Regions from separate parts of the Actinoplanes sp. NPDC051861 genome, predicted to be linked through region 2. Evidence: riboswitches for the same ligand, from Rfam matches in the RefSeq annotation. Region 2 holds a riboswitch; each other region holds the start of a gene.
The links. A riboswitch is a leader RNA that binds a small molecule or an ion and turns the genes downstream of it on or off. The one in region 2 is predicted to bind cyclic di-AMP.

Region 1 (6,998 bases), on a different contig from region 2:
GGCCGCACTCCCTGGCCTGCGCCGCGCTGCTCCCGGACCGGGTCACCGCGGCCGTCAGCATCTCCGGCCTGGCCCCGCTCACCGCGACGAGCCTCGACTGGTTCGCCGGGATGGGCCCCGCCAGCCGTGCCTCCCTGGGTGCGGCCGCCGCCGGCCGCGAGGCCAAAGAGGCCCACGCCGGCGTGGGCCGGGCATCCAACGCCGCCGGGCCGGAGGCTACCGCCGCCGGGCCGAAGGCACCCACCGCCGGGCCGGAGACACCCGCTGACGAGCCGGAGGCACCCGGCGACAGCGGGCCGGATTTCACACCCGCCGACTGGGCCGCCCTCGACGGCGAGTGGGGCTGGTTCGGCAGCGTCGTCGAACCCGCGATGGCGAACGGTCCCGCGCCGCTGATCGACGACGACCTGGCCAACGCCGGCCCGTGGGGTTTCGACCCGGCGACGATCGCCGCGCCGGTCCTGCTGGTGCACGGTGCCGACGACCTGGTGGTGCCGAGTTCGCACAGCATCTGGCTGGCCGGTCAGATCCGCGACGCCGAGCTGCGGATCATCCCGGGCGAGGGCCACGTCTCGGTGCTGGCGGGCCAGGCCGTACCGGCACTCGACTGGCTTCACGAGCATGCGTGAACCGCCTCCCGACCTGACCGAATCCGATCTGATCGCGACGCTGCGCGCCGGCTGGGACATCGAGGCCACGAGCGTCGACTTCCTGCCGGTCGGCGCGGGCAGTCACTGCTGGTCGGTGCGCGACAGCGGCGGTGCGAGGTGGTTCGTCAAGGCGGACAGTCCCGGTTCCCTCGACGATCTGCGCCGCTCCCTGCTGACGGCGGTCACGCTGCGCGAATCCGGGCTCGACTTCGTCCTCGCCCCCGTGCGCGGGTCCGGCGGGGAGATTCTGCGGCGGCTCTTTCCAACGTACGCAATAAGCGTCTTTCCCTTCACCGAAGGCACCGCCGGCGATTTCGTCCCGCACGCGCCCGACGATCGGCACCGGACCATCGAGCTGCTCGCCGCCCTGCACGGCGTCACCACCGCACCGGCGCCGCACCTGGACCTGCGGCTCCCCGGGCGGGACCGCCTCAACGAAGTTCTGCGGGACACGGGTGAGGTGTGGAGCACCGGTCCCTACGCCGAGCCCGCGCGGCGTGTCCTGGCCGGCCACGCCGACCGGATCCACGGGTGGCTGGCCGAATTCGACACGCTCGCGGCGCACGTTCGCGACCGGGGCGACTGGGTCCTCACGCACGGCGAGCCCCACCCCGGGAACCTTCTGCGCACCGCCGGCGGCCCGCTGCTGATCGACTGGGACACCGCCCGGATCGCACCACCCGAACGCGACCTCTGGATGCTCACCGGCGGCTTCGCGTCGATGCTCGGCCTCCAGCCGGCCGGCGACGACGACGCCGTCCTCGGCCACTACACGTCACTTACCGGCCGCGAGATCTCCGGCGACGGTCTGGCCTTCTTCCGGCTGTGGTGGGTCCTGGCCGACATCGCCATCTACGCCGACGAGCTGCACCGCCCACACGGCGAGAGCGCCGATCTGGCTGCGTCACTCACCTACCTCACGGGATACCTGTAACCGAACCCCGCGCCGCCCGCCGCCCGCTGGGTGCCGCCCGCTGAGTGCCGCGCGCCGCCCGCTGCGTGTCGAATACCGCCCGCTGAGTGCCGCGCGCCGCCCGCTGCGTGTCGAATACCGCCCGCTGGGTGCCGGGCGGCGCGTGCCAGGGAGCGCTCTGCTGGTGACGCCATGCCCGGCGTCATCGGCGGGCATGGCGTCGTGACCCCGGCATCCATTCCGGAGGCCGGCGTCGTCGTGCGGTCGAACCGGCCGGCGCTCAGACCGGTGCCCAGCGCCGCGAACCGGCCTGAGTGCGGGCCGGTGGGAGCGCCGGCGATCGGGTGGTGCGGTCAGCGCAGGCGGATGCGCTGACCCGGGAAGATCAGGCTGGGGCTGTCGAGGGTGGACTTGTTCAGCCGGTAGAGGGTGCGCCAGCCGCCCGCGACCTTGAACTTCCGGGCGATCGAGGCGAGTGTGTCACCCGACCGGATCACGTAGGTCTTTCCGCCGACCGCTTTGACGGCGACCTTCTTCTTGGCCTTGGTGGCCTTCTTGTAGACCCCGGCCTTCCTGCCGCACACGGGCCATGGTTTGAGGCCGCGCTTCGCGTACAGTTTCTCGGCGATTTTGATCTGCTCGCCCTTGGTGGCCCGGTCGGCGGTCGGCGCGTATTTGCCGCCGCCGTTCGCCTTCCACGTGCCGCGGCTGAACTGCAGGCCGCCGTAGTACCCGTTTCCGGTGTTGATGTGCCATCTGCCGCCGGACTCGCACTTGGCGAGCACGTCCCAGTTGACCTGCCGGGCCGCTGACGCCGGGGTGGCGGGGCCGAGCAGGATGCCGGCTCCGGTCACACCCGCGGTCACCAGACCGAGGGCAAGGCGCGTTCGTCTACCGAATCGAGACATGGGAGATCCTCCACGCCTACGAGGTGAGCTGTCGGGTTCGGACAGAGTGGCCCGGCCGTCTTCAGGAGCTCCTCGACCGTGGCGAGGGCCAGGTCGAAAATGCTCTGCGGCTTCACCCCGAGGCGCGTTCGCGTGACGCGCCGGATTACCTGGGTCCCCCGCTCCTGCCTGAGATTCGAGTCTGTGGACGGCGGCAGGACTCGGCGGACCGTCCACAGTGCCCGCCAACGCGGGACCGGCCGACGGTAACCACGTCACGGCGCGGAAAGCCAAGTTTTACACCCGTGATAGTGACGTTCTTCACGGTATTTGCCCGATTTGATCTTGTTCGCGCCCTGGAATGGCGGGCATTCCGGAAAAGGGGTCAACCGGGTGTCGTCACGGAAGGCGTGACCTGGGAGGGGATGAACGGACGGCCGGAAAAAGGCGGATCAGGTGACGATGGATACCTGATCGGTGACGTGTTCGGACAGGAAGTCCACATCGGGCTCCCAGCCGAGGCCGGCAGTCGTCGGGACCGCGACGAAGCCGTCGGTGCAGACGATCGGACGGGTCGTGATGTCGCGGGCGTAGTACTTGTCAGAACCGGACACGTCGGAGGGCAGCGTGAAGCCGGGGAGGGAGCTCAGCGCGACGTTCGCCGCGCGGCCGACGCCGAACTCGTGCATGCCCCCGCACCAGACAGGCACACCCGCGTCGCGGGCGAGATCGTGGGCGCGGACCGCGTGGGTGAGGCCGCCCATCCGGGACACCTTGATGTTGATGACGCGGCCGGCCCCGAGGTGCAGCGCCGTCCGCAGATCGCCGATGTCCTCGATCGACTCGTCCAGGCAGAGCGGGGTTTCCAGGCGAGCCTGCAGGGTCGCGTGGGCCACCAGCTCTCGGGGAGCGAACGGCTGCTCGATCATCGTCAGCCCAAGCCGATCAAGCACCCCAAAGACCGATTTTTCCGAAATGTCGTAGATGCCGTTGGCGTCCACGTGCAGCGTCACGGCGGGGAAGGCGGCCCGAACGGCACGGACCGGCTCGACGTCCCAACCCGGGGCGATCTTGAGTTTGACCCGTTTGTACCCCTCGCTGACCCGAGCGTCCACCTGCTCCAGCAAATCGTCGATCGCCGGCTCGATCCCGAGCGAGACCCCCGCCGCCACGCGCGACCGGGTCCCGCCGAGCGCCGACGCGAGCGGCAAGCTGTTGTCCGAGGACCACATCGCCCAGGCAGCCATGTCGAACCCGGCCCGCGCGAAATGATTGCCCCGCACCCTCGCCATCGCCGAGGCCAGCTCCGACGGATGCTCCCACGACACTCCCAGCACGAGCGGCGCCAGGAACGACCGCGACACCGCCCAGCAACTCTCCACCGTCTCCGCCGAGTAGAACGGCCCCGACGGCGAAGCGATCTCCCCCCAGCCGACCGTCCCGTCCGAGGCGGTCAGCGTCACGAGAATGTGCTCCAGCTCCCGCTTGGCGTGCGAGCTGGTCCGGAACTGATGCACGAGCGGCAGCCGGACCCGGCGCAGCTCCACCGTTGAGATCCTCATTGTTCTTCCGTGTAGAGACCCAGTTCGCGAGCGAGGGCGTCCCGGTCGCGCAGCCGGCGGCCCGCCCCTTTCGAACTGGCGATGGTGAGCGTCGCGAGCAGGTGCAGTGCCAGCACCACCGAGGTGGGCGAGTTCGCATAGGAGGCCGTGTCGGACCCGATGACGATCCGGGTGGTCGCCACCGCCGACAACGGGGCGTCCTCCGCATCCGTGATCAGCACGAGTTCGCCGCCGTGCCGCGCGTAGGCCGACGCGATGTCGACGGTTTCCCGGCGGTAGCGCTCCAAGGAGACCGCCACGAGCAGATCGCCCTGCCGGATGTCGCTGAGCACGTCGAGCGCGCGCAGTGCGGAACCGTCCACGAGGTGCACCCCGGAAAGTCCGGCGCTCAGGTCGGATGCGAGCAGCGACGCGTAGCTGTGCGATTTCCCGTACCCCAGAAGGTAGCGGCGCCGAGCCGAAACGATCATGGCCGCCGCGCGCTCGATGGCGTCCTGCCCGGCGGCCCAGGAGATGGCTCTCTCGAATGCGGAACGCTGCTGGTCCAGGACGCGCTGTTTGAGCACCTGGGCCGAGCGGCGCTGGACGTTGCGGTCGAATCGCTCGGCAGGGGTCGTCATCGTGGGTCCCCGAAGACGTAGACGGCCTGGCTGCCGACTTTGGTCACCGCGGTCAGCCGGCCGCCGGCCAGGAAGTGGTCCATGAGCTGCTGACGCAGCCGGGCGCGGTCGGCGGGGCCGGGCGCGGCGATCCACTCACCCGCGGGGGTGGTCACTCTTCCCACCTCAGACGTACGGGAGAACGACGCGCTGTTCAGATCCCAGCTCACCAGCACGCGATCAGTCCCCGCCACACCGTAGAAGTCGGGCAGGAAACGGATGCCGACCGCTCCGAGCACGGCGAAGTTGAAGTGGGCGTTGCGAATCGCGTACGGATCGAAGGTCCACCTCATGGTCCCCGCCCCCGTGCGCCGCGCCGCCTCGGCCTGAGCCCGCTTGAGCAGGCGCCCGACGCCGCCGCCCTGCGCACCCGGCGCGACCACCGCGGCCTGGCTGTAGTGGTAGATCTCGCCGCCCTCGACCGCGCAGAAGCCGTAGCAGAAGCCGATCAGCTCGCTGTCCTGCCCGAACGCCCCGATCACGGTGCCGGAGTTCTCCCCGAGCGCGGCGAGCAGGCGCGGGCTGAGTCCCCACTCGGGAGCCGTGTAGCCGAACACCGACCGGTAGAGCGCGGACGCCGCGGTCCACTCCGCGAGGCCGTCCAGGTCGCGCACCACCACGCCAGCCATCGGAGCCCCTTTTACGAATCGTATAACCGCTCTCGCCACGGTATCACCGCTCGTTGACAACCTGAACGGCCCAACTTAGCGTTCGTATATGTCGAGTATCGAGGTGCTGCACCGGTACACCGCCGCGGAGTCCCCGACCGGCGATCCGCGAGCGCTCGCCGCCCTCGCCGAGATCCTCGAGGAGGACGCCGGGCGGGCCGGGTTCGGCACCGAGCGCGAGTCGCATCCCACCGGTGATCACCTGATCTGGACTCTGCCCGCCCGCGAGACGGCCGGGGCGCCGATTCTGCTGCTCACCCACTACGACACGGTGTGGCCGGTCGGGACGCTGGCCGGGATGCCCTGGTCGGTGGAGGGTGACGTGATCCGGGGGCCGGGGGTCTACGACACGAAGGCCGGGATTGTCGCGCTGCTGGCGGCGGCGGGGCGGATCGCGGGCGTGCCGCATCCTGAGGTACGCGTGATCGTGGTCGCCGACGAGGAGATCGGCTCGCCGACAGCGGGTTCGCTCGTGCGGGCGGAGGCGGGGCGGGCACGAGCGGTGCTCGGGCTGGAGCCACCGCACCCGGGCGGTGACCTGAAGACGGGGCGGCGAGGCAGCACGCGGGCGCGGATCGAGGTGGCCGGGATCGAGGCGCACGCGGCACTCGACCCGGACGCCGGCGTGAACGCGATCGACGAACTCATCGATCAGCTCGTCCGGTTCCGGAGTGCGGTCGCGGGCCGCCCGGTGCTGCTCAACACCGGGACCATCGCGGGCGGCGGGCGGACCAACGTCGTGGCGGGCGCGGCACACGCCGATCTGGGCCTGCGGTTCATCGATCCGGCGGACGAGCAGGCTGTGCTGGGGGCTTTGAAAGACCTTTCCACGGTACGGCCACGAGCACACGTCTCGACATCACTGCTCTCGCACCGGCCCACGTGGCGGCCGGACGCCGAGGGGGCGGAACTTCTGTCCCGCATCCGGACCATCGCCGCGGGCATCGGGCAGCAGATCGACGGCCGGCCGGCGGACGGCGCGGCGGACACGAACACGACGGGTGCGCTCGGGCGGCCCACCGTGGACGGGCTCGCTCCCGCTGGAGGCGGTGCTCACGCGCGTACGGAATGGGTTTCTTCGGAAGGCATCACCAAGCGCATCGCGCTGCTCGCGGCCTTGCTCACCGACTTGGCCGCGTGATGTTCAGATAGCGAATTCCGGCCGCTCAGGACGTTTGGCCCTCGCGGGAACCGGGTAATGCTCGGGGTCCGGAGACTCCGAGGAGTCCATCGATGCTTGACGATAAAGAGCGCCGCATACTGGCCGACCTCGAACGCCAACTCACCGCCGGCGACCCGGGCTTCGCCGCCCGCATGGGCGGCACCGAATCCCCACGGCCGTTCCCGACCATCACCGTGCTCCTCGTGCTGCTCTTCCTCGCCTTCCCGTTCGTGATGCTGCTGTCCGGCTGGTTCGGGATGGTGATCGCGCTGGACGTGTTCGCACTCGCGGTCGCGGGAGTGCTGATCAGCCGCCGCCGACGCTCCCGGTGACGGCGTTCTCATCGGGTTCTCATCCGGGCGTGGTTCGATGACACCGCCATGACCAGCGTTCTCGTCGTCGACGACCAGCCCAACATTCGCGATCTGCTCGACACCGTCCTGGGCTTCCACGGGTTCACCGTGCACACCGCCGCCACCGCCGGCGAGGCACTCGCG
Region 2 (6,998 bases):
GCCCGGTGCTGCGCGACCTCGCGGCGAGCTCGCGCTTGACGATCCTGTCCTCCAGTGATTGATAACTCATCACCACAAGACGCCCCTTGGGCGCCAACGCGTCCAAAGCATGCGGAACCGCTTGCTCGAGGACCTCGAGCTCGCCGTTCACCTCAATGCGTAGTGCCTGAAAGGTTCTTTTTGCGGGATTTCCACCCGTTCGGCGCGCGGCGGCTGGTATGGCGTCCTTCACCAGTTCGGCGAGACGGGCCGTCGACGTGATCCGGCCCTTGGCCCGCTCCCGCACGATCGACGACACGATCCGGGGCGCGAACTTCTCCTCGCCGTACTGCCGGAGGATCCGCACCAGCTCCCCCGGCTCGTACGTGTTGACGATCTCCTCGGCGGTCACACCGCGGGACTGGTCCATCCGCATGTCCAGTGGTGCGTCCTGCGCGTACGCGAACCCACGATCCGCCTCGTCCAACTGCAACGACGAGACCCCGAGGTCGAACAGTCCGCTGTGGATCACCGGGATGCCGAGTTCGCCGAGCACCCGCGGCAGTTCGTGGTAGACCGCGTGCACCAGATGCGTCCGGCCCTCGAACCGGGCCAGCCGGCGCGAAGCGTGCTCCAGAGCCTCGGTGTCGCGGTCGAGTCCGATCAGGATCACGTCAGGGTGCCGCTCGAGCACCGCCTCGGCGTGCCCGCCCAGTCCCAGCGTGAAGTCGACGTGAACGGCGCCCGGCAGGTCGAGGGCGGGACCGAGCAGCTCGAGGCAACGCTCGAGCAGCACCGGAACGTGTACGCCCCGCGGCTCCCCCATGTCGACCCCCATAGCACTACCCGCTCGCGTATCACCCGGTTGTTCACTTGCCGTTCCGGCCCGGCCGCCCATCCGTACCGCCAGATCCCCATCCGCTCATGTCCCGCGCCGGGCTGAACCGGCCCCGGACACGCGCCTGGCGCCGGGGAAGAGGCGCCAGGAGCGGGAGCGGCTGGAGATCTCGCAGTACGGCGGCAGTGGCGTCCGGGCCGCTGCGGCGGCCCACCGAGGTGCCACGCCCTACAGTCCGCCGGGCAGCACCCCCTCCTCGATGTCGGCGAAGTCTTCCTCGCTCGCCGAGAGGTAGTCGTCCCAGGATTGCTTGTCCCAGATCTCGACCCGGGTGCTCGCTCCGATCACGACCAGGTCGCGGCCGAGGCTCGCATAGTCTCTGAGGTGCGCCGGGATGGTCACGCGTCCCTGCTTGTCGGGCACCTCGTCGTGCGCGCTGGCGAAGAACACCCGGCTGTAAGCCCGAGCGGCCTTGTTGGTCACCGGCGCCTCACGCAACTGACCGGCGATGCGCTGGAACTCCGGCATCGGGAACACGTAGAGACAGCGCTCCTGCCCTTTGGTGATCACGACACCTCCCGCCAGCTCATCACGGAACTTCGCCGGAAGGATCAGCCGGCCCTTTTCGTCCAGGCGCGGGGTGTGTGTGCCGAGGAACATCGGCCCAACCCCCCTTGCCGCGGCACCGGCTCCTTCGCGGGGAAGTCGGTCCGCCTGTCAACTCGGGCCGGCAGGCTTCGGTTGAGTTCCTCGGTCCTGCCACTGCGCACCACTTTACTCCACTTCCCTCCACCTGCAACCCGAAAGCGTCGGCTCGCGAGCCGTTTTCGCGGACGAAACCCCAGTTCACAGGCGGTGGAGCGGAATGGAGCCGCAGACCATGATCGACCTGGTCCGGTTTCCGACATCGGGCACACCAGGTGGGAAAACTCCCCCATTTCCGACCCTCCCACGCCCCCGACCCCCCTCCGACCCCCCGCCGTGGAGGAAAGTGGAGCACCCCGGTGGAGGAAAGTGGTGCCCTCCGGTGGACGAAAGCGGCTGCCCGCCGGGGAGGAAATCAGGGGTCCGGGAGAGAAATCAGGGTCCGGGAGAGAAGGCGGCCGGCCAAAGTGGCACACGCCACCCGCGGCAGTAGACAGTCCAACCAGGATCGCGTGTGGAGTTCGGGTGCGGAGCGGGGAGGAAGTTCACACGCAAGGAACGCGTGTGGAGTTCGGGTGCGGAGCGGGGGCGAAGTCCACACATCGCGGGGTGAGGGTGAGCCGGCGGGTCTGCCCGGCGGGCGCGGCAGGGGGCGGGACCGGTGATGGGCTCGCGGTGTGGGGGCGGTACGCGTAGTCGCTTCTGCCGGCCGTCGTGCACGTAGCGTAGAAAGAATTAGAGGGTGACCCACCGCGTGCCGGACGTGAAAAACGCCTGTGGGGCGTGACCCGAACCGGAATCACACCCCACAGGCGTATGCCTTACTTATTAAGGCTGTTGCGATGCCACCACACCGCGCACCTTACTTACTGCGGTCCACTACGCGACGAGGCGGCGGACCACGTAGTTCTTGCTCCAGATCTTGTGCTTGCCGACCCGGGCACCGCTGTGCGGCGAGTCGTAGATGTAGCCGTTGCCCGCGTAGATGCCGGCGTGGTAGCCGTAGGACCCGTTGCGGAAGACGATCAGGTCGCCGACCTTCTTGTTGCTCTTGGCGACCGCCTTGCCCTTGCTCTGCTGCGAGTTCGCCTTGTGCGGCAGGGACTTGCCCGCCGCCTTCTTGTAGACGTACTTGGTGAAGCCGGAGCAGTCGAAGCGCTTGGGGCCCGCCGCACCGTACTTGTACAGCGCGCCCTTGTGCTTCTTGGCCTCGGCGAGGATCTTCGCGCCGCTGGCCTTGACGTTCACCTTGGTCTTGCTGGTGATCACCTGGTTGAAGCCGGAGCCGGTGAAGACGGTCCGGGTCCACGTGTTGACCAGCGGCTTGGCGGTCAGGGTGACCGTACCGTTCGCGTTCCGGACGGTGTCGGTGTCCCAGGTCCGCCAGGCGCCGTTGCTCCAGCCCTGGAGGCGGACCGTGCCCTTGGCGATCTGGCCGGTCCGCGGGTCGATGACCTTCGCGGTGACCTTGAGGGTGGAGCCCCACTTCAGGCTCCGGGTGCTGACCGTATTGGACAGCTTGGGCGTGACCTTCACGGCAGCGGCTTCAGTGGTGACAGCGGCGACCGGGGTGGTGCCGGCGGCTGCGGCGGCCGTGGCCGTCATCAGCTGTCCGGCGCAGAGGCAGAGGCCCAGGGAGAGTGCGACAGTGCCGGTGCCGACAGACATGCTGCGGCGGCCCCGGCGCGAACTGTGTTCGCCCACGGTAGAGAGATCCCTCCGGCACGCCTGCGAGGTTAGCTGTCGGGTTCGGGCGGGAAGGTTGCCCGGCCGCCGGAGCGGCTTCACCCCAAGGTCACCCCTGGTGCGCCACGCGAGATGCCGTGGCGCGGGACGGACCGCGAATGGGTCCCCCGTCCCCGCCCCCGAATGCCTTGTCTTTCTTGCGAAACACTGTGTGGTCGCACCGTCCGGAACGGGGCAGGGCTCGGCGTGAACCGGTCCGGTGCGACCGGCGAGCGGATTGCCGCCGGCTCAACCTTGGTACCTGAACGCGGCCTAGATCGTCAGCGTGCTCGGGATCACGCTAAGTAGTTGGCACGCTGGGCGCTGTCCAGTTTGTTACCTCCACGAGACAAATGCCGTGACCAGGCGCTACCGAGCAACTACGCAACGTCCAAGGTTACGGGTGAACCAGAACACATAAATAACTCGCCGTCGCGTCCGAAGTGGCCGGAGCGGGGAAAACACGCTACGCACGTGATCTTGATGGTCTGGCAACGCGACGTAACCTTTGCGTCCGGTACCCTCGCTGGCGTGACGGACGGGAAGATGCCACTCATCGCCAAGGTCGCGACCTCGGTGTCCAAGACCGCGGCAGCGCTCTCCAGGGCCGCCGGGCGCGGCGACGGCTCGGTGATCGGCGGCTGGATCGGCCTCAAGATCGACCCTGACCTGCTGGCGCACCTCTCGTCCGGCCGGGCCGTGGCGCTGGTCTCCGGCACCAACGGCAAGACCACCACCACCCGGCTCACCGCGGCCGCGGTCGGCTACCTCGGACGGGTCGCGACCAACTCCTTCGGTGCGAACATGCCGACCGGGCACACCTCGGCCCTGGCGAAAGAGGGTCACACCCCGTTCGCGGTCCTGGAGGTGGACGAGCACTACCTGGCCCAGGTGATCGACTCCACCAACCCGCGCGTGGTGGCGCTGCTCAACCTCTCCCGCGACCAGCTCGACCGGGCGAAGGAGGTGGCGATGATGGCGCAGCTGTGGAAGGTCGCGCTCGCCGGCCACCCCGACATCCGGGTGGTCGCCAACGCCGACGACCCGATGGTGGTCTGGGCCGCGAGCGCCGCTCAGCAGGTCACCTGGTTCAGCGCCGGCCAGCGCTGGCTGGACGACTCGTTCGTCTGCCCGGAGAGCGGGCACGCGATCGAGCGGGCCAACGGCGACTGGTGGTGCACCGGCTGCCCGCTGCGCCGCCCCCGGCCGCACTGGACGGTCGAGGACGAGGGCGTGATCGATCCGCGCGGCGACTGGCACCTGGTGAAGCTCCAGCTGCCCGGCCGGGTCAACATCGGCAACGCGGCGACCGCGCTCGCCGTCGCCGCCGAGTTCGGGGTTCGCCCGATCGAGGCACTTCCGCGCCTCTCCCAGGTGACATCCATCGCAGGGCGTTACGCCCAGGTGGACCGCGACGGCCGCAACATCCGGCTGCTTCTCGCCAAGAACCCGGCCAGTTGGCTGGAGGCGTTCGACATGGCCGATCAGGCCCCTACGCTGCTGTCCATCAACGCGCGGGACCCTGACGGACTGGACACCTCGTGGCTCTGGGACGTCGATTTCGCGCCGCTGCGCACCCGTCCCATCCTCATCACCGGTGACCGTGCGTATGACTTGGCCGTACGCCTCGAGGTGAACCGGGTGCCGTTCCGGCACGTACTCAGTTTCGACGAGGCGCTGCGCGCCGTGCCGCCCGGCCGCCTCGAAGTGATCGCCAACTACACGGCGTTCCAGGACATCCGAGCGGAGTTGGACCGTGTCAACTGAGGCCCTGCGGATCGTGTGGATCTACCCCGATCTGCTGTCCACCTACGGTGACCGTGGCAACCTGCTCATCCTGGCGCACCGGGCGGCCGCCCGCGGCATCCCGGTGGAGACGTACGAGGTCCGCTCCGACCAGCAGATGCCGACCACAGCGGACATCTACCTGATCGGCGGCGGCGAGGACGGCCCGCAGTCCCTCGCGTCGCAGCGGCTGCTCACCGACGGCGGCCTGCACCGCGCCGTCAACCAGGGCGCGGCGGTGCTGGCGATCTGCGCGGGTTACCAGTTGTTCGGTCACTCGTTCTTCGCCAAGGGAGCGAAAGTCGCCGGGTTGGGCCTGCTCGACATCACCTCGGACCGGGGCGAGACCCGGGCGGTGGGTGAACTGCGCGGCGACATCGACCCCCGGCTCGGCCTGCCGCCGCTCACCGGATTCGAGAACCACGGTGGGCGGACGCATCTCGGCGCGCACGCGGCACCGCTCGCCAGGGTCACGGCCGGCATCGGCAACGACGGCCAGACCGAGGGCGCGTGGGCCGGCAAGATCCTCGGCACCTACTCGCACGGCCCGGCGCTCGCTCGCAACCCAGCGATAGCCGATCTGCTACTGAGATGGTCCACCGGCGCGGATAGGCTTGCGCCCCTGGATGACAGCTGGCCCGACCGGCTGCGAAGCGAGCGACTGGCCGCCGCCGGCGCTGTGTGACCGGCACGACCTGGACCTGAACCGACGACAGTTGGGGCGGTATGCCTGCATGACCGACATCCTGATCGCCCCGCGGGGCGCAACCCCCTCCGCGGACCCTCAGGCCGTTACGCAGACCGCACCGATCGCCTGGAAGCGCCGTCTCGCCCGGTTCGGCACGCTGGCCGCCGTGGTCGGCGTCCTCGCCGTCGCCGCCACCATGCTTCCGCTGCGGGAGATCGGCGACAGCGTCGACAACCTCGGCCCGGGCGCTCCGGCGGCCGTCGCGGTGGTCGGCGGGCTGCTGCTGTCGGTGCTCGTCCCCCGCACCGCGATCACCCTGCTCTGCGGCGTGCTCCTGGGCGCCGCCACCGGCGCGATCGCGGCGCTCGCCGCGGCCATCATCGCCGCCACGGCGACCTACTACGCGGGTCGCTGGGCCGGCCGCGGCGCGCTCAAGGCGCGGGCCGGCAGCCGCCTGGACCGTCTCGACGGCTGGCTGAACCGGCGGGGTCTCTCGGCCGTCCTGCTGGTCCGATTCCTGCCACTGGCACCGTTCGGCCTTGTCGGGTACGCGTACGGAACCACCAGCGTCTGCCGCAAGCGCTACCTGCTCGGCACGACGATCGCCGCCATCCCGTCTACGGTCACCTACGCCGTGATCGGTGCCGCGGTGGCCGCCCCCGGCGAGATGAACGCGATCACCCTCGCACCGGCCGCCATCGGCTTCGCCCTGTCGACGGCGATCGTGCTGCGGTGGCGCTACACGTCCCGCCGCGCCGCCGCTCCCGCTCCCGCTCCCGCTCCCGCTCCCGCTCCCGCTCTCCGCTGAGATCTTGGAGAGTTGCGCCCGTATTTGAGCCCGAACCCTCCAAGATCTCGGCAGACTTGGAGGCGCCGCCGGCGGGAGCGGTCAGTGGAGCAGCGCAGCGTCGGGCGGGGCCGACGGGTCCAGCGCGAACTCCAGGTAAGCCAGCAGATCAGCGCGGCGGCGGAACGGTGAGCGATAGCGCGGCTCTCCCCCGCACCGGATCCGCAGCGCCTCCTCGATGATCCGTTCCCAGCCGGGATAGCTGCGCAGTGCGTACCGGCCGCCCTCGGTCTTCGACGTCACCCGCTCGGTGACCAGCGTGTGCCGCAGGCGGGACACCCCGAGCACGCCCCACGCGACCGCCCACGAGCTCAACCCGGCCGGGCTGAGGCGCACACGGCGCGCCCACGGCCGCCAGTAGGACTCCATGTTCTCCCGGGTCGACGCGGCCAGCGCCGGCCAGTCGGTGAACACCTCCGGCCGCTCCGGCCCGCGCATCGGGACCCCGGCCTGCGCGAGCACGTGCCAGGTGACCAGGTTCCGCTCGAAAC
Region 3 (6,998 bases), on a different contig from region 2:
CGCCGAGGCCGGACAGCACGCGGACGCTGCCTGGCCGGGCGGTGTCCGCCAGGTCGTCGTGCAGACGCCGGTGCTGGAACCGAGTCGGCGTCTGCGGGATCCGGCCGACGACGACCGGTCCCTGCGAACGCCCGCCGGCGGCGGCGTGCGCACTCCCACCGGCGATGGCCCGCACACGCCCGCCGGCGATGGCCCGCACACACCCGCCGTCGGTGGCCTGGGCCCGCCTGTCGGCGGTGGCCTTCGCCCGCCGTTTCCGGAGACGGCTGAGAAGCGGCCGGAGCCGCACGGTGGAGACGAGCATGACGGCCAGGGCGGCCACCGATGCGATCCACGATGCCCGTTCGATGCCGTCCCAGTGCGTCACGGGTCGATCTTCGGGCGCGAGCGCTCGCACATCAGCGGTCATCAGCGGACCAATCGGGGCGAATCCCCGAGGATTTCCCTCGAAGGGTGACGCTCAGCGGTTCGTGAGTGTGCGGAAGAACGTTGTCACGTCCGTGGCGAAGGCGTCCGGGACCTCCAGGGCCGCGAAGTGGCCGCCCCGCTCGAACTCGGTCCAGTGGTGGATGTCGTAGCGCTGCTCGGCCAGCGGGCGGATCGACTGGGTGATGTCGCACGGTAGGACGGCCACTCCCAGTGGCGCTGTCATGGGTGGGCGGGAGGTGGGCAGGCCGGACTCCTTGACGAGGCGGGCGGCAGAGCCGGCGGTGCCGAGGAACCAGTGGTGGGCGATGTTGGCGATGACGCGGTCGTCGGGGACCGGGGTGGACGGGTCGGACCAGGTGTGGAACTTCTCGCCGAGGAAGGCCAGGAGGCCGGCGGGTGAGTCGTTGAGGGCGTACGCCGGGGTCTGCGGGGTGGCGGCGAAGAGGATCTGGTGCGGGTGGCGGTTGGCGGCCAGTCGCATGGTCTTCTCGAGGCGGGCCCGGTCGGCGTCGCCGAGGCCGTCGGCGGGGCCGGCCATGGGCAGGTAGTTCACGTGGACGCCGACGACGTGTTCGGGCGCGATCGCGGCGAGCGCCTGGGAGATGCCGGAGCCCCAGTCGCCGCCCTGCGCGCCGTAGCGGCGGTAGCCCAGACGGTCCATCAGCTCGGCCCAGGCCCGCGCGACCCGGCCCATGCCCCAGCCGGGGCGGGTGGTGGGCCCGGACAGGCCGAAGCCGGGGATGGCGGGGATCACCAGGTGGAAGTGCGGTGCGAGTTTGCCGATCACGTCGAGGAACTCGACGGTGGAGCCGGGCCAGCCGTGGGTGAGGACGAGCGGCAGGGCATGCGGGTCGGCGTTGCGGACGTGGACGAAATACACCCGGTCGCCGCCGATCTCGGTGACGTACTGCGGGAGGGCGTTGAGCTCGGCCTCGTGGGCGCGCCAGTCGAACGCGGCCCAGCGGGTGGCGAGGGCGCGGACGCGGTCCTGCGGGATGCCGTGGTCCCAGCCGGTGCCGGGGATCTCGCCGGGCCAGCGGGTGCGCGCCAGGCGGGTGGTGAGGTCGTCGAGATCGGCCTGCGGGATGCGGAGCGTGGATTCGTTCATGCGCCTAACGTTAGTGTGCCTAACGTTAGGAAGTCCAATGTTATCCTCGCCACGTGGATCATCTGCACAGCTGGTTGCTCACCCAGGTCGCGGCGCACGCGCATCGGCTGGTCGCGGAGGGGATGGGGGCGGTCGGGGCGAGGGGGTATCACTACCGGCTGCTCAGCTCGCTGATCGAGGAGGGGCCGGCGAGTCAGGCGGCGCTCGGGAGGCGGACCAACATTCACCTCAGTGATCTGGTGGGGGCCCTGAACGAGCTGGAGGATGGAGGCTTTATCACGAGAAATACAGACATATCTGACCGGCGGCGCAACGTGATCACGGTGACGCCGAAAGGACGCGACCGCGCCGACGAGCTCGCTGAGCGGGCAAAAACGGTCCAGGACGACCTGCTGGGACCGTTGAGCCAGGAGGAGCGGGACATCCTGGCGGGACTGCTGCGACGCCTTTTGGACCACCATGCCCCGGCGGCCGCGCATCGGCCTGGACGGCGCGGTGACGCCGCGGGTTCATAGGATCGAGAGCGCGGGGACGCGTACCCCCAAAAACGAAACGGCCGCCACCAAAAACTGGCGGCGACCGTTTTCGCTCAGCTCTAGCCCGGTCGGCGATAGCCGGCGATCGGACCCCGGTCGATCGTCGCCATCCGCACATGGTCTCCCGTGTGCGGAGCGTGCACCACCTTGCCGCCGCCGATGTAGATGGCGACGTGATGCACGTCGGAGTAGTAGAAGACCAGGTCGCCCGGCTTCAACTCGCTCCGGCTGACCGTTTTGGTCGAGCCCCACTGGTCCTTCGTGTAGTGCTCCAGGTGCACGCCGACCGCCGCCCACGCCGCCTGCGTCAGGCCCGAGCAGTCGTAGCTGCCGGGACCGTCGGAGCCGAAGACGTAGGGCAGGCCGATCAGGTCGCACGCCTTCTGGGCCGCGCGACCACCCTTGTCGTTGGTGTACGTAACCGGACAGGGACCGGTACGCAGCGGGCCGTCGTCGACGTTGGACGTGCCGTACGCCTCGATCCGCAGCTTCTGGAGGTCCTTGATCTCGCCCTCGATCGCCTTCTTCTTCGACGCCAGGTCGGTGTCGCGGGTGGCGATCTCGGTCTCGAGCTGGTCCACCTTGGCCTTGTCGGTGGCGTACTTGTCGCGCAGCTTCGCCACCTCGGCGATCGACTGCTCCTGGTTGTAGGCCAGCTGGTCGAGAAGGGTGAGCTTCTCGGTCAGACCGGTCGGGGAACCACTGATCAGCATGGCGTTGAGCACGCTCGGGGGGCCCTGCATGTAGGCGTCGACCGCGAGGCCGCGCACCTCCTTCATGGCCACGTCCACCTGCGCCTGCAGCGGCGCGAGGGTGTTCGCCAGCTGCTTCTGCTGCTTGCGCAGCTTGGTCAGCTTCCCGTGCACGTCGTTGTACTGCTCGATGACGGGTTCGAGCGTGTTCCACTGCTCATCGATCTGCTTCTCGATGGCGGAGGGGGTCGGCTCGGCGTGGGCAACAGCCGGCCCGGTGAGAACGAGCCCGGCAGTGGCCACAAGGCAGGCCAGCCCGCGCAGGAAGCGTTTCACGTTGTTGCGTTGTCCTTTCTTCCTGGTCAGGCCGCCGACCGGGTTAGCTGACGGGTTCGGGTGGGAAGCACACCCGGCCGCTTTCGCACGACTTCACCCCGGAACTACCTGGGTCCCCGGTTCGTCTGTCGACGATTAGGCGGTGGTCCGTCAGATCGGCCGGGATGGACGATGGGGGGCTGCCGGACCGGGGACCACCGTACTCGGATCATGCCGGTGACTGGAAGCGCGGCTTCCATTTCCTACTGCGTGCAGGTTTATGGATACGCCCCGTCACTGAATGGGCCAGGCGTCCAGCGCTTTTCCCAGCCAGGGCACCACGAGGATCACGGTAGGTAGCACGAGCAGCCCGGTTGCGGCGGCGGCCGCGGCGAGGGTCACGGCGGTCGAGTTGCGGTCCGGGCCGGACAGCCGCGCCAGCCTGCGGCGGCGAGATTCACCCTCCGGGTCGGCCGCGACCTCCTCCGCCAGCGGGACAGCGTCGGCAAGCCGGGCCAACGCGGCCCGCAGCGGTGCCGGGCCCGTGCGGCGACGTGCGGCATCGTCCGCCACCATCTCCAGAAGCAGATGTACGGCGTCAAGCGGCTGCCTGCTGCGGAGCGGCCGTGGCACCGCGCGGTAGAAGGCGGTGAACGACTCCATCACCAGCTCGTGCCGGTGGCGCAGGTGGGCGCGCTCGTGCGCGAGGACGGCGTCGACCTGCTCGCGGTCGAGGACGCGAAGGACACCGTCGCTGAGCACGACCCGCGGGGACCGGCCCGGTACGCAGTAGGCCAGGGGCAGCGGGCCGTCGAGGACGCGCACCTCTCCCCCGCCGAGGTCCTCGTGGCGCTCGACCCGGTCGAGCAGGTCCACGAGCATGCGGTGCCGGGCCCGCCGCGCCCGCGCCCGGTAGCTGACCCGGCCGAGCGAGATGAGCAGCCGCGCGACGATCGTGCCGGCGACGGCCAGGGAGAAGCCGAGCGCGGCGGCCGCCTCGGGGTGGCGGGCGCCGGCGGCGCGGGTCAGTTCCTCGGGGGCGGCCAGGACGACGCCCAGGGCACAGAGCACCGCGGTGAGCGTGAGCGCCTGCCAGAGGATCACGGCGGCGACCGGTGCGCGGTCCGGCCAGCGGGCGTTGGCCAGGGCGCCGGGCACGACCAGGGAGAGGGTGAGCCCGAGCGCGCCGAGCAGGAGGGCGGTCACCGCTCGGCGTTGGTCGCCGCTTCTATCGCGGCTCGCAGGGCCTCGGGGGGTAGCTGGCCGACGAAGTAGGCGAGGGCGGCGTCCCGGTCCGGGGTGGCGGTCAGCGCGTCCATCATCAGCCCCGCGGTCATCTCCTCGCGGGACCGGGCCGGGGCGTACTTGTACGCCTTGTCGGCCTTCTGCTGGACCACGACGCCCTTCTTGGCGAGGCGGTCCAGGACGGTCATCACCGTCGTGTACGCCAAGTCGCGGTCGCGGCTGAGCAGGTCGTGGACCTGCCGGACGGTGAGCGGCTCACCCGCGTCCCAGAGTTTCGTCAGGACCTCGCGTTCGAGGTCGCCCTTCGCCATGTCTCCCATCCTACTTCAAGTTGTCGTACTACACGTCGTAGTATCTACTACGAAGCGTCGTAGGGGGCTGTCATGGATGTGCTTGATTTGACGCGGCTGCAGTTCGCGGTCGTGACGATCTACCACTATCTGTTCGTGCCGGTGTCGATCTCGCTGGCATGCACGGCTGCGGGACTGCACCTGGCCTGGATGCGAACTGGGCGTGCCGCCTTTCTGGACCTGACGCGATTTGTCGGGAAACTGCTGATCGTGACGTTCGCCGTGGGGGTGGTCACCGGGCTGGTGCAGGAGTTCCAGTTCGGGCTCGGGTGGAGCGCTTTTGCCCGATTTTATGGGGATGTATTCGGACCTACGCTGGCCATCGAGGGGATGCTGGCGTTCTTCCTCGAGGCGACGTTCCTGGCGCTCTGGTATTTCGGGTGGGACCGGCTGCCACGGCGTCTGCACGCGGCGACGATCGTCGTGGTGGCGGTGGGGACGTTGCTTTCGGCGTACATCATCCTGGCGGCCAACTCGTTCATGCAGAACCCGGTCGCCTATGCCCTGGACCCGTCCACCGGGCGGGCTCACCTCACCAGCTTCGGGGAGCTGCTGACCAACGAGGTCGTGCTGGCGGCGTTCCCGCACACGATCGGCGGTGCGGCGATGGCCGGTGGCGGCCTGCTCATGGCCATCGGGATCTGGCGAGTGTCCGCTGATCGGACATTTCATGTTTTATCGCGGATCGGTGCCTGGATCATGCTGGTGGGCGGGGCTGTCACCGCCATCAGCGGTGATCACCTCGGGAAGGTGATGACGTCCGTGCAGCCGATGAAGATGGCTGCCGCTGAGGCGTTGTATTCGACCACCACCGGAGCGCCGTTCTCGATCTTCGCCATCGGTGCGCTCGGGCACGATCGGCCGTTCTTCAGCATCGAGATCCCGGGGCTGCTCTCGTTCCTCGGCACAGGGTCGTTCGGCGGGACCGTGCAGGGGATCGACGATCTGCAGGCGCAGTACGTCGCGGCCTACGGGCCGGGCAGCTATGTGCCGATGATTCCGGTGGCGTTCTGGACGTTCCGGCTGATGATCGGGGTCGGCGTGCTGGCGATGGCCCTGGCGGCGTTCCATCTCTGGTCGACCTGGTCACGCCGTCTGGCATTTCTGCCGCGGGTGTTGCAGCCGGGTTCCGGGACTCCTCGCTGGTTGCGGCGATTCGTGGTGGTGGCGCCGCTGTTGCCGGCCGCGGCCAACACGTTCGGTTGGATCTTCACGGAGACCGCTCGGCAGCCGTGGCTCGCTTTCGGGATCTCCAAGGTGGCTGACGGGATCTCGCCCGGGTTGACGTCCGCCGAGGTGGTGGCGTCCCTCGCCGGATTCACGCTGGTCTACGGGTTGCTGGCGGTCGCGTGGGTGCGCCTGGTGCTGCACCTGTCCCGCAAGCCACTGACCCCCGAAGTATCGGATATTTCCGCTTCCGAGCCGGTTCCGTCCTACTAGGAGCTCTGTCATGGTCACCTTCTGGTTCGCGGTGCTGGTCCTCGCATGGGTGCTCTACTTCGTCCTCGAGGGCTTCGACTTCGGCGTCGGCATCCTCGGCCCCCTGCTCGGGCGCGACCCGCACGAACGCGGCGCCGTCATCCGCACCATCGGCCCGTTCTGGGACGGCAACGAGGTCTGGCTGGTCGCCGCGGTCGGCGTCACGTTCGCCGCCTTCCCCGACTGGTACGCCGCCCTGATGTCCGCCCTCTACCTGCCCATGGTCGCGATCCTGCTGCTCCTGGCCGTGCGCGGCGTAGCCCTCGAATTCCGCGGCAAGCACTCGTCCGCGTCGTGGCAGCGCCGCTGTGACCTGCTGCTGTCGGCCAGCTCGGCGGGCATCGTCCTGCTCTGGGGCGCGGTGCTCGGCGTGTTCGTCCACGGGCTCGCTCTGGGCGCGGACGGCGAGGTCACCGGCACCGGTCTCAGCCGCAGCCTCAGTCCTCTGCTCACTCCCGCGGCCGGGCTGGGCGCGCTCGCCGGGCTCCTCGCGGCGATCCTGCTGGGTGCGACGTTCCTCTCCCTGCGCACCACCGGCCCGGTGCGCCACCGGGCACGCGATCTGGCACGCCATGCCAGCACGGGAGGCGCGGTCACCCTTTTACTTCTAGGCATCGGTACGGGTTCCAAGCTCGCTCTCGCCGCAGCCGCCCTGGTCTTCGTGGCCGGTCTGCAGGCTCGGGGAAAGCGAGAGGCTCTGGCGTTCTCCGTCGTGGCCCTGGCGGTGGCCGGAGCGGTGGTGGCGGTCTTCACAGTCCACGGGGACGTGGTACTCGCCAGCACCCTCGACCCGTCGTGGAGCCTGACCCGCTCGTCAGCCGCCGCCGGCCCGGAGGCACTACGC
Region 4 (6,998 bases), on a different contig from region 2:
CGGACGACTCCGTCGGCGCTGCGCCAGGCGCCCACCACCGCGGCGTCGGTGACCACACGGGGCCGGCCGGTGACCGGGCAGGTGCCGACGTCCGTCGCGCCGCCCATGGCGATGGCGAGCAGCGAGGCTGCGTCGAGAACGGTCGTGTCCAGCACGTTGGCGTCAACACGGGTGTCACCGAGGATCATGGTGGCCGGCTCCGGGGGTGGGATCGGGGTCAGCCCTCTCCTTCGGCCCCCGCGTCGCGCGGCGGAGCGAATCCTCGGTTGCTATTCGGTGGTGGCCGCCTTCAGCGCCGCCGTGACGGCCGCGGTCAGCCGCACCAGGTCGTCGTCGCCGAGCGGCTGCCGTGCCACCGCCAACCGCCAGTACAGCGGGCCGAGGATCAGGTCGACGGCGAGGTCCGGGTCGGTGCCCTCGGGCAGCTCGCCCCGGGCCACGGCCTGGCCGACCAGCTTGTCCCCGACCGCCTGCTGGTGAGTCCGCAGCGCTCGCTGCAGGGTCTCGGCGATCTGCGGGTTACGGGCCGCCTCGGCCATCAGATCGGGGATGATCTGGGACGCGATCCGGTGCTGGAGCGCCTTGCTCACGATCATCATGAGCAGCGCGAGGTCGCCGGCGAAGCTGCCGGTGTCGGGAAGCGGTACCTTCCGCTCCGCCACGTCGGAGATGATCTCCATGACCATCTCCAGCTTGTTGCTCCATCGGCGGTAGATCGCGGTCTTGCCGACCCCCGCGCGGCGGGCCACCGCCTCGATGGACAATCGGCCGTAGCCGACCTCCGCCAACTCGTTCATGACCGCGTTGCGGATCGCCACGGTGATGTCGCCTCGGAGCACTGCCGCTCCGGCAGGTGCGCGCTTTACTGTCGCCACACTGTTCACTATAGCGCTACGACGTAACGGTTGCGTTCCGCCGTTTGGTCAAGTACCGTCAACAGCCACGTCGATACGAACCCGTTTCATCGGCGTCGGCGGGTGCCTGTCATGCTGCTAGCTGTGTTCTCGCGCAAGCCGACCGAGCCCGCCGCCTCCTTCGGGCCGACTAGATCGGAGCACCACCCCATGCCAGAGACGGCGGTCGCCGAGGCCGGCACCGGGCTCTCCCCCAAGGAGCTGGCCCGCAAGCACGGCCTGAGCGCTTCAGGACGTCTGCCGAGCCTCGCCGAGTACTCACGCCAGCTGTGGTCGTACCGGCACTTCATCCAGGCACACGCGAGCGCGAAGACGTCCTCGGCCCTGGGCACGACGAAGCTCGGCACGCTCTGGCAGGTCCTGACACCGATCATCAACGCCGCCGTCTACTACGTGATCTTCGGCGTGATCCTGGGCGGCCGGGACGGTGTGTCGAACTTCATCGCGTACCTCTGTGCCGGTGTGTTCGTCTTCCAGTTCACCCAGTCGATCGTGCAGAACGGCATCAACGCGATCACCGGCAACCTCGGGCTGATCCGCGCCCTGCACTTCCCGCGGGCCAGCCTGCCGCTGTCGGTCGCCCTCGTGGAGATCCGCAACTTCGTGGTGGCGCTGTTCGTCCTGATGGGCATCGTGCTGATCACCGGCGAGCCGATCACCCTGGAGTGGCTGCTCGTCCTTCCGGTGCTGCTCCTGCACTCGATCTTCAACACCGGCCTCGCGCTGGCCGCCGCCAAGTTCGGCGCCAAGGTCCGCGACGTCAAGCAGCTGATCCCGTTCATCATGCGGTTCTGGATGTACGGCTCGGCCGTGCTCTACCCGGTGCAGCTGTTCGCCGAGCACGCCTCCGGCTGGGTGCTCGCCGTCATCGAGGCGAACCCGCTGCTCATCTTCATCGAGCTGATGCGCCACTCGCTGATGGAGGACGTGGAGCTGGCCGGCCCGCCGGCGCTGCTCTGGACCCAGGCCGTGATCTGGACGGTCGTGGTCGGCATCGGTGGGTACGTGTACTTCTGGCGCGGAGAGAAGGGCTACGGCCGTGGCTGACAACGAGCGGATCCCGACCGTCATCGCGGACAACGCCCACATCATCTACAAGGTGCACAGCTCGGCCTCGCCGGGCAGCGGCAGCCCGCTGGCGAGCTTGAAGCGGATGGTGACCGGCACCAAGGCGGCCAACGTCCGTGAGGTGCACGCGGTCAAGGGCGTGAGCTTCGTGGCGTACCGGGGTGAGGCGATCGGCCTGATCGGCAGCAACGGCTCCGGGAAGTCGACGCTGCTGCGCGCCGTCGCCGGCCTGCTGCCGGTGGCCAAGGGCAAGATCTACGCCTCCGGCCAGCCGTCCCTGCTCGGCGTGAACGCCGCCCTGATGAACGAGCTGCCCGGCGAGCGCAACGTCGAGCTGGGCTGCCTGGCGATGGGCATGTCGCCGCAGGAGGTCAAGGAGAAGAAGGACGGGATCATCGACTTCTCCGGCATCAACGAGCGGGGCGACTTCTCCTCGCTGCCGATGCGGACGTACTCGTCCGGCATGGCCGCCCGGCTCCGCTTCTCCATCGCCGCCGCCAAGCAGCACGACGTCCTGCTCATCGACGAGGCCCTGGCCACCGGAGACGCCAAGTTCCGCCGCCGCAGCGAGGCGCGGGTGCGCGAGCTGCGCGCCGAGGCGGGCACGGTGTTCCTGGTCAGCCACAGCGAGCAGTCGATCCGCGACACCTGCGACCGGGCCATCTGGCTGGAGTCCGGGCTGATCCGGGCGGACGGGCCCACCGACGAGGTGATGCGGGAGTACGAGGCCTACATGCGTAAGTAGGCCCCGCACCCCCGCCGCGTCAGTCGACCGAGAGATGCACGTGGTTGGTGTGGTCGCTGGACGGATCGCCACCCGCCCCGCTGTACGACTTCCAGCCACTGCTCGGCAGCCAGATCCGCCGATACCAGATGACGTAGAGCACGCTCAGCTCGTCGGCGTTGTTGATGAAGTAGTTCGCCAGGTTGTTGCCGTACGTCTTGTCCGCGCCGGTGGCGTCACCGCCGAACGTGCCCTTCTCGGCCGAGAAGTCACAGGCGCGGCCCTTCGGATGCTCACCGCTGTTCTGCTCGCGGAAGCAACGCGTGAAGCGGGTGAACCCGTCCGACTGCGCCTGCTTCAGCGCGTGCAGGGTGCGCGGCGTGAGGCAGCCACTCGTGGTCGGGTCCGACTCGGTGCACCCGTTGCCGGAGCCGCTGGGCGCCGGGTCGGCCGAGGCGCTGCCGCCGCCGTCGCTCGACGAGCTGGCGTCCTGGCCCTGGTTCGCCTTCTTCAGCGCGGTCTCGGCCTGCGCCTTGCGCTTGGCCATCACGTTGACCTGCTTCTGCTGGTCGCGGATGGTGGCCTCGATCGCGAGCTTGGCGCGCTGCTGCTTCTCGCGGGTGGTCTTCAGATCGGCGATCGCCGCGTTCTGCTGCGCCGCCACGGTTGCCAGCGTCTCGGCGCGGTCCATGAAGCTGTCGGCCGAGCTGGCGGTGACGAGTGCGGACATCGCGCCGAGCCGGCCCGAGGTGTAGGCCTGCTGAGCGATCTCGTCCAGGACGTCCTGCTGCGGACCGATCTGCGAGTCGAGACGCTTGAGCTCGGCGGTCAGCGCCGCCTGCTGCTCCTTGGACTTCTTGAGAGCCGCCTTGGCCTTGATGAAACCGCTGGAGGCGTCCTCGAGTTGTTCGATGAGGGACTTGGAACCACCCTCGCCGTCGTCGCCGGAGTCGCCCGGCGCGGCGAGGAGACGGGGGGCCGCGGTGGCCGGCGACGTGGTGACGGCCAGCCCGCACACGGCGACGAGCAGCGCCATCACCGCTGCTAATCGCCGCGCAGTCTGATCCTGCACAGGCATTTCCTTCCGTCGGCCGCCGACCGAGTTAGCTGACGGGTTCGGGACGAAGGAAATCCCTACCGCAAACGCGGATTCACCCCGGAGGAAAAGGTGGTTCCCCGGCTCGCCGCAAGGGCGATTAGGCGGCGGTCCCCGGGTGGGAACCGGCTCCGACCATACCCACTACATCGACAGATCGACAGTTCTCGTACGCACCGCGATTGGCCAGATACGGCACGTGACGCGATTACGGAAAGTCGTTGCCTCGTAACACTTTTCGCAGCTCAGCGGGACCTGATGCTCGGCGATATCTCGGGTAAACTCCAGTCCGGTCCTGCCAGGACGGCACCGCCCCCGAGTTGCCGGCAGGCCGCCGCCCAATCGTCGAAAGGCGAGCCGGGGAACCAGGTCACTGGGGTGTATCCGCAGTTTGCGGTAGGGATTGCTTCCGTCCCGAACCCGTCAGCTAACTCGGTCGGCGGTGACAAGGAAGGAACTGTTGATGACCGCTAGTCCCCGCCGGTGGCTGAATCTTGCCCTGGCGCCGCTCGTGGCCACCGCGCTCTTTGTGGCCCCGGCCACAACGGCCACCGCGGCGCCGGGTGGTAATTCGCCGACCGCCGAGGAGGAGGGCGACGCCGATCTGTCGACCGTGATGGAGGCGACCAACAGGCGCTTCGTCAACGCGAAGGCAGCCGTCTCCACATCACGGAAGAACCAGCAGAAGTTCACCGCCGACATCAAGGCCGCGGAGATCCGGCGCGACGCGCTGGTCCCCGAGGTGAACTCGATCGCCGCCCAGCAGTATCAGACCGGCAACCTGAGTGCCATCGGCTTCCTGCTGAACGCCGACTCGTCGAACGACTTCATGAGCAAGGCGATCTCCCTGGAGGAGATCAACAAGCTCCACGACGAGAAGCTGCACGAGCTGAACACGGCGATCAAGGAGATCAGCGACAAGAAGGCCGCTCTCGACGCCGAGCTCAAGAACGAGCAGCAGCAGCTGACCGTCCTGCAGAAGCAGAAGAAGGCCGCTGAGAACCAGCTCGACCTGGTCGGCGGCGGCACCGGCATCAACAAGACCATCACCAAGGGCCTCGTCGACGCCACGTCCAAGACCGCGGCGCCGGCACCGCGCAACTCCAGCGGCGGCTTCTCGTCCGAGGGCTGCACGGAGAAGGACGAGACCACCAGCGGCTGTGTGACCAAGCGCACGCTGCACATGTACAAGGAAGTCCGGAAAGCCGGCTTCAAGCGCTTCGTCGGGTGCCACCGCAACGGCGGTCCCTTCGAGCACCCCAAGGGCCGGGCCTGTGACTGGTCCCTGCAGAAGAGCGGGTTCTCGTCGGCGCACAACGACGACATGATGCGGTACGGCAACGACCTGACCGCGTTCCTGGTGCGTAACGCCGACCGCCTCGGCATCTACTACGTCATCTGGTACAAGCAGATCTGGTTCCCCGCCACCGGCGAGTGGCACTCGTACTCGGGTGCCAGCGACCACACCGACCACGTGCACGTCTCGATGCTCTAGCGGACCTCAGCAAAACGCTCGGCCGGGATTCCCGGCCGAGCGTTTTGCGTTAGCGGCCCTGCAACCTTCCGTGTGGAGTTCGGCCCCGCTCCGCACCCGAACTCCACACAACGAGCAGTTGCTTTGGGCGTCTGTCAGTGCACCGCGCGGCGCACCGGCGCACGGCCGGCCGGCTGCGACGGCGCGGGACCGACCGGCATCCCCGGCGGGATCGCCATCGTCACCGGGCGGACCTGGGTCACCTCGATCTCCTTGCCGTGGTGCAGCAGGGTCAGCCGGGCCGACCCGCCGCCGTTGCGCAGCGAGTACGTGACCTCCTCGGAGGTCACGTTGACCCGCAGCCGCAGGCCACGCCAGAGCAGCGAGAAGTCCAGGTTGTTGATCCGGCTGGGCAGACGCGGCGCGAAGCTGAGCTGTCCGTTGAAGTCACGCATGCCACCGAGGCCGGCGACGAGCGCGATCCAGGAGCCGGCCAGCGACGCCACGTGCACGCCGTCCCGCGCGTTGCGGTGCAGGTCGTGCAGGTCCATCAGGGCGGCCTCGCCCAGGTAGTCGTGCGCGAGCTCCAGGTGCCCGGTCTCGGCCGCCAGAACGGCCTGGATGCAGGCCGAGAGCGACGAGTCGCGTACGGTCCGCGCGTCGTAGTAGGCGAAGTTGCGCGCCTTCTCCTCGGGCGTGAACGCGTCACCGCGGATGTACATCGCCATCACCAGGTCGGCCTGCTTGACCACCTGCTTGCGGTACAGGTCGAAGTACGGGAAGTTCAGCAGCAGCGGGTAGCCCTCCGGCGGAGTGTTCTCGAAGTCCCACTCCTGCAGCCGGGTGAAGCCCTCACACTGCTGGTGCACCCCGAGCTCCTTGTCGTACGGGATGTGCACCGCGGCCGCCGCGTCCCGCCAGGAGGCCGCCTCCTCGTCGTCGACGCCGAACCGCCGGGCCAGATCCGGATGACGCTGGCAGGCGTCGACCGCGGTCATCAGGTTCTGCTGGGCCATCAGGTTGGTGTAGATGTTGTCGTTGACCACGGCCGTGTACTCGTCCGGGCCGGTGACACCGTCGATGTGGAAGCGCCCGTGCCGGTCGTGGTGCCCCAGCGAGCGCCACAGCCGCGCGGTCTCCACCAGCAGCTCCAGGCCGACCTCACGCTCGAAGTCGTAGTCGCCGGTGGCCTGCACGTACCGGCGGACCGCGTCGGCGATGTCGGCACCGATGTGGAAGCCCGCCGTGCCCGCCGGCCAGTAGCCGGAGCACTCCTGGCCGCGGATGGTCCGCCACGGGAACGCGGCGCCCTGCAGCCCGAGCGTCTGTGCCCGCTCCCGGGCCAGGTCCAGGGTCGAGTGGCGCCAGCGCAGCACGTCGGCGGCCGCGGAGGGCTGCGTGTACGTCAGAGCGGGCAGCACGAAGGTCTCGGAGTCCCAGAACGTGTGCCCGTCGTATCCCGGCCCGGTGAGGCCCTTGGAGCCGATCGGGCGCTGCTCCGCGCGGGCACCGGCCTGCAACGTGTGGAAGAGGCCGAACCGGACCGCCTGCTGCACCTCCGGGTCACCCTCGACCCGGACGTCGGAGTGGTCCCAGAACGCGTCCAGGTACTCCTGCTGCTGCTGGACCAGGCCGTCCCAGCCGTCCAGGCGCGCGCTGGCGAGGGCCGCGCCGACCTGGTCGCGCAGAGCGGGCAGCGAGCGCATGCTGGACCACCCGTAC

Region 1: another riboswitch for cyclic di-AMP. It lies ahead of AB0M02_RS25605 (transglycosylase family protein); the one in region 2 lies ahead of AB0M02_RS16255 (NlpC/P60 family protein).
Region 3: another riboswitch for cyclic di-AMP. It lies ahead of AB0M02_RS35785 (NlpC/P60 family protein); the one in region 2 lies ahead of AB0M02_RS16255 (NlpC/P60 family protein).
Region 4: another riboswitch for cyclic di-AMP. It lies ahead of AB0M02_RS42615 (hypothetical protein); the one in region 2 lies ahead of AB0M02_RS16255 (NlpC/P60 family protein).

What each region holds. Positions count from the first base shown of each region.
Region 1 is NZ_JBFAYE010000010.1:132,302-139,299, reverse strand. It holds gene AB0M02_RS25615 (alpha/beta hydrolase) at 1-629, shown strand, start outside; gene AB0M02_RS25610 (aminoglycoside phosphotransferase family protein) at 622-1,584, shown strand; gene AB0M02_RS25605 (transglycosylase family protein) at 1,917-2,429, opposite strand; cyclic di-AMP (ydaO/yuaA leader) riboswitch at 2,475-2,659, opposite strand; gene menC (o-succinylbenzoate synthase) at 2,903-4,012, opposite strand; gene AB0M02_RS25595 (SIS domain-containing protein) at 4,009-4,632, opposite strand; gene AB0M02_RS25590 (GNAT family N-acetyltransferase) at 4,629-5,300, opposite strand; gene AB0M02_RS25585 (M20/M25/M40 family metallo-hydrolase) at 5,389-6,480, shown strand; gene AB0M02_RS25580 (DUF3040 domain-containing protein) at 6,573-6,833, shown strand; gene AB0M02_RS25575 (response regulator transcription factor) at 6,882-6,998, shown strand, end outside.
Region 2 is NZ_JBFAYE010000004.1:446,720-453,717, forward strand. It holds gene rsmH (16S rRNA (cytosine(1402)-N(4))-methyltransferase RsmH) at 1-817, opposite strand, end outside; gene mraZ (division/cell wall cluster transcriptional repressor MraZ) at 1,046-1,477, opposite strand; gene AB0M02_RS16255 (NlpC/P60 family protein) at 2,342-3,130, opposite strand; cyclic di-AMP (ydaO/yuaA leader) riboswitch at 3,173-3,352, opposite strand; gene AB0M02_RS16260 (MurT ligase domain-containing protein) at 3,734-4,954, shown strand; gene AB0M02_RS16265 (glutamine amidotransferase) at 4,944-5,657, shown strand; gene AB0M02_RS16270 (VTT domain-containing protein) at 5,707-6,468, shown strand; gene AB0M02_RS16275 (nucleotidyltransferase domain-containing protein) at 6,550-6,998, opposite strand, start outside.
Region 3 is NZ_JBFAYE010000019.1:186,216-193,213, reverse strand. It holds gene AB0M02_RS35800 (tetratricopeptide repeat protein) at 1-367, opposite strand, end outside; gene AB0M02_RS35795 (epoxide hydrolase family protein) at 461-1,537, opposite strand; gene AB0M02_RS35790 (MarR family transcriptional regulator) at 1,591-2,052, shown strand; gene AB0M02_RS35785 (NlpC/P60 family protein) at 2,133-3,101, opposite strand; cyclic di-AMP (ydaO/yuaA leader) riboswitch at 3,119-3,253, opposite strand; gene AB0M02_RS35780 (M56 family metallopeptidase) at 3,375-4,286, opposite strand; gene AB0M02_RS35775 (BlaI/MecI/CopY family transcriptional regulator) at 4,283-4,636, opposite strand; gene AB0M02_RS35770 (cytochrome ubiquinol oxidase subunit I) at 4,709-6,115, shown strand; gene cydB (cytochrome d ubiquinol oxidase subunit II) at 6,126-6,998, shown strand, end outside.
Region 4 is NZ_JBFAYE010000029.1:56,712-63,709, reverse strand. It holds gene AB0M02_RS42635 (Atu4866 domain-containing protein) at 1-188, opposite strand, end outside; gene AB0M02_RS42630 (TetR/AcrR family transcriptional regulator) at 270-839, opposite strand; gene AB0M02_RS42625 (ABC transporter permease) at 1,065-1,961, shown strand; gene AB0M02_RS42620 (ABC transporter ATP-binding protein) at 1,954-2,727, shown strand; gene AB0M02_RS42615 (hypothetical protein) at 2,747-3,784, opposite strand; cyclic di-AMP (ydaO/yuaA leader) riboswitch at 3,783-3,919, opposite strand; cyclic di-AMP (ydaO/yuaA leader) riboswitch at 4,128-4,261, shown strand; gene AB0M02_RS42610 (hypothetical protein) at 4,266-5,297, shown strand; gene AB0M02_RS42605 (glycoside hydrolase family 65 protein) at 5,432-6,998, opposite strand, start outside.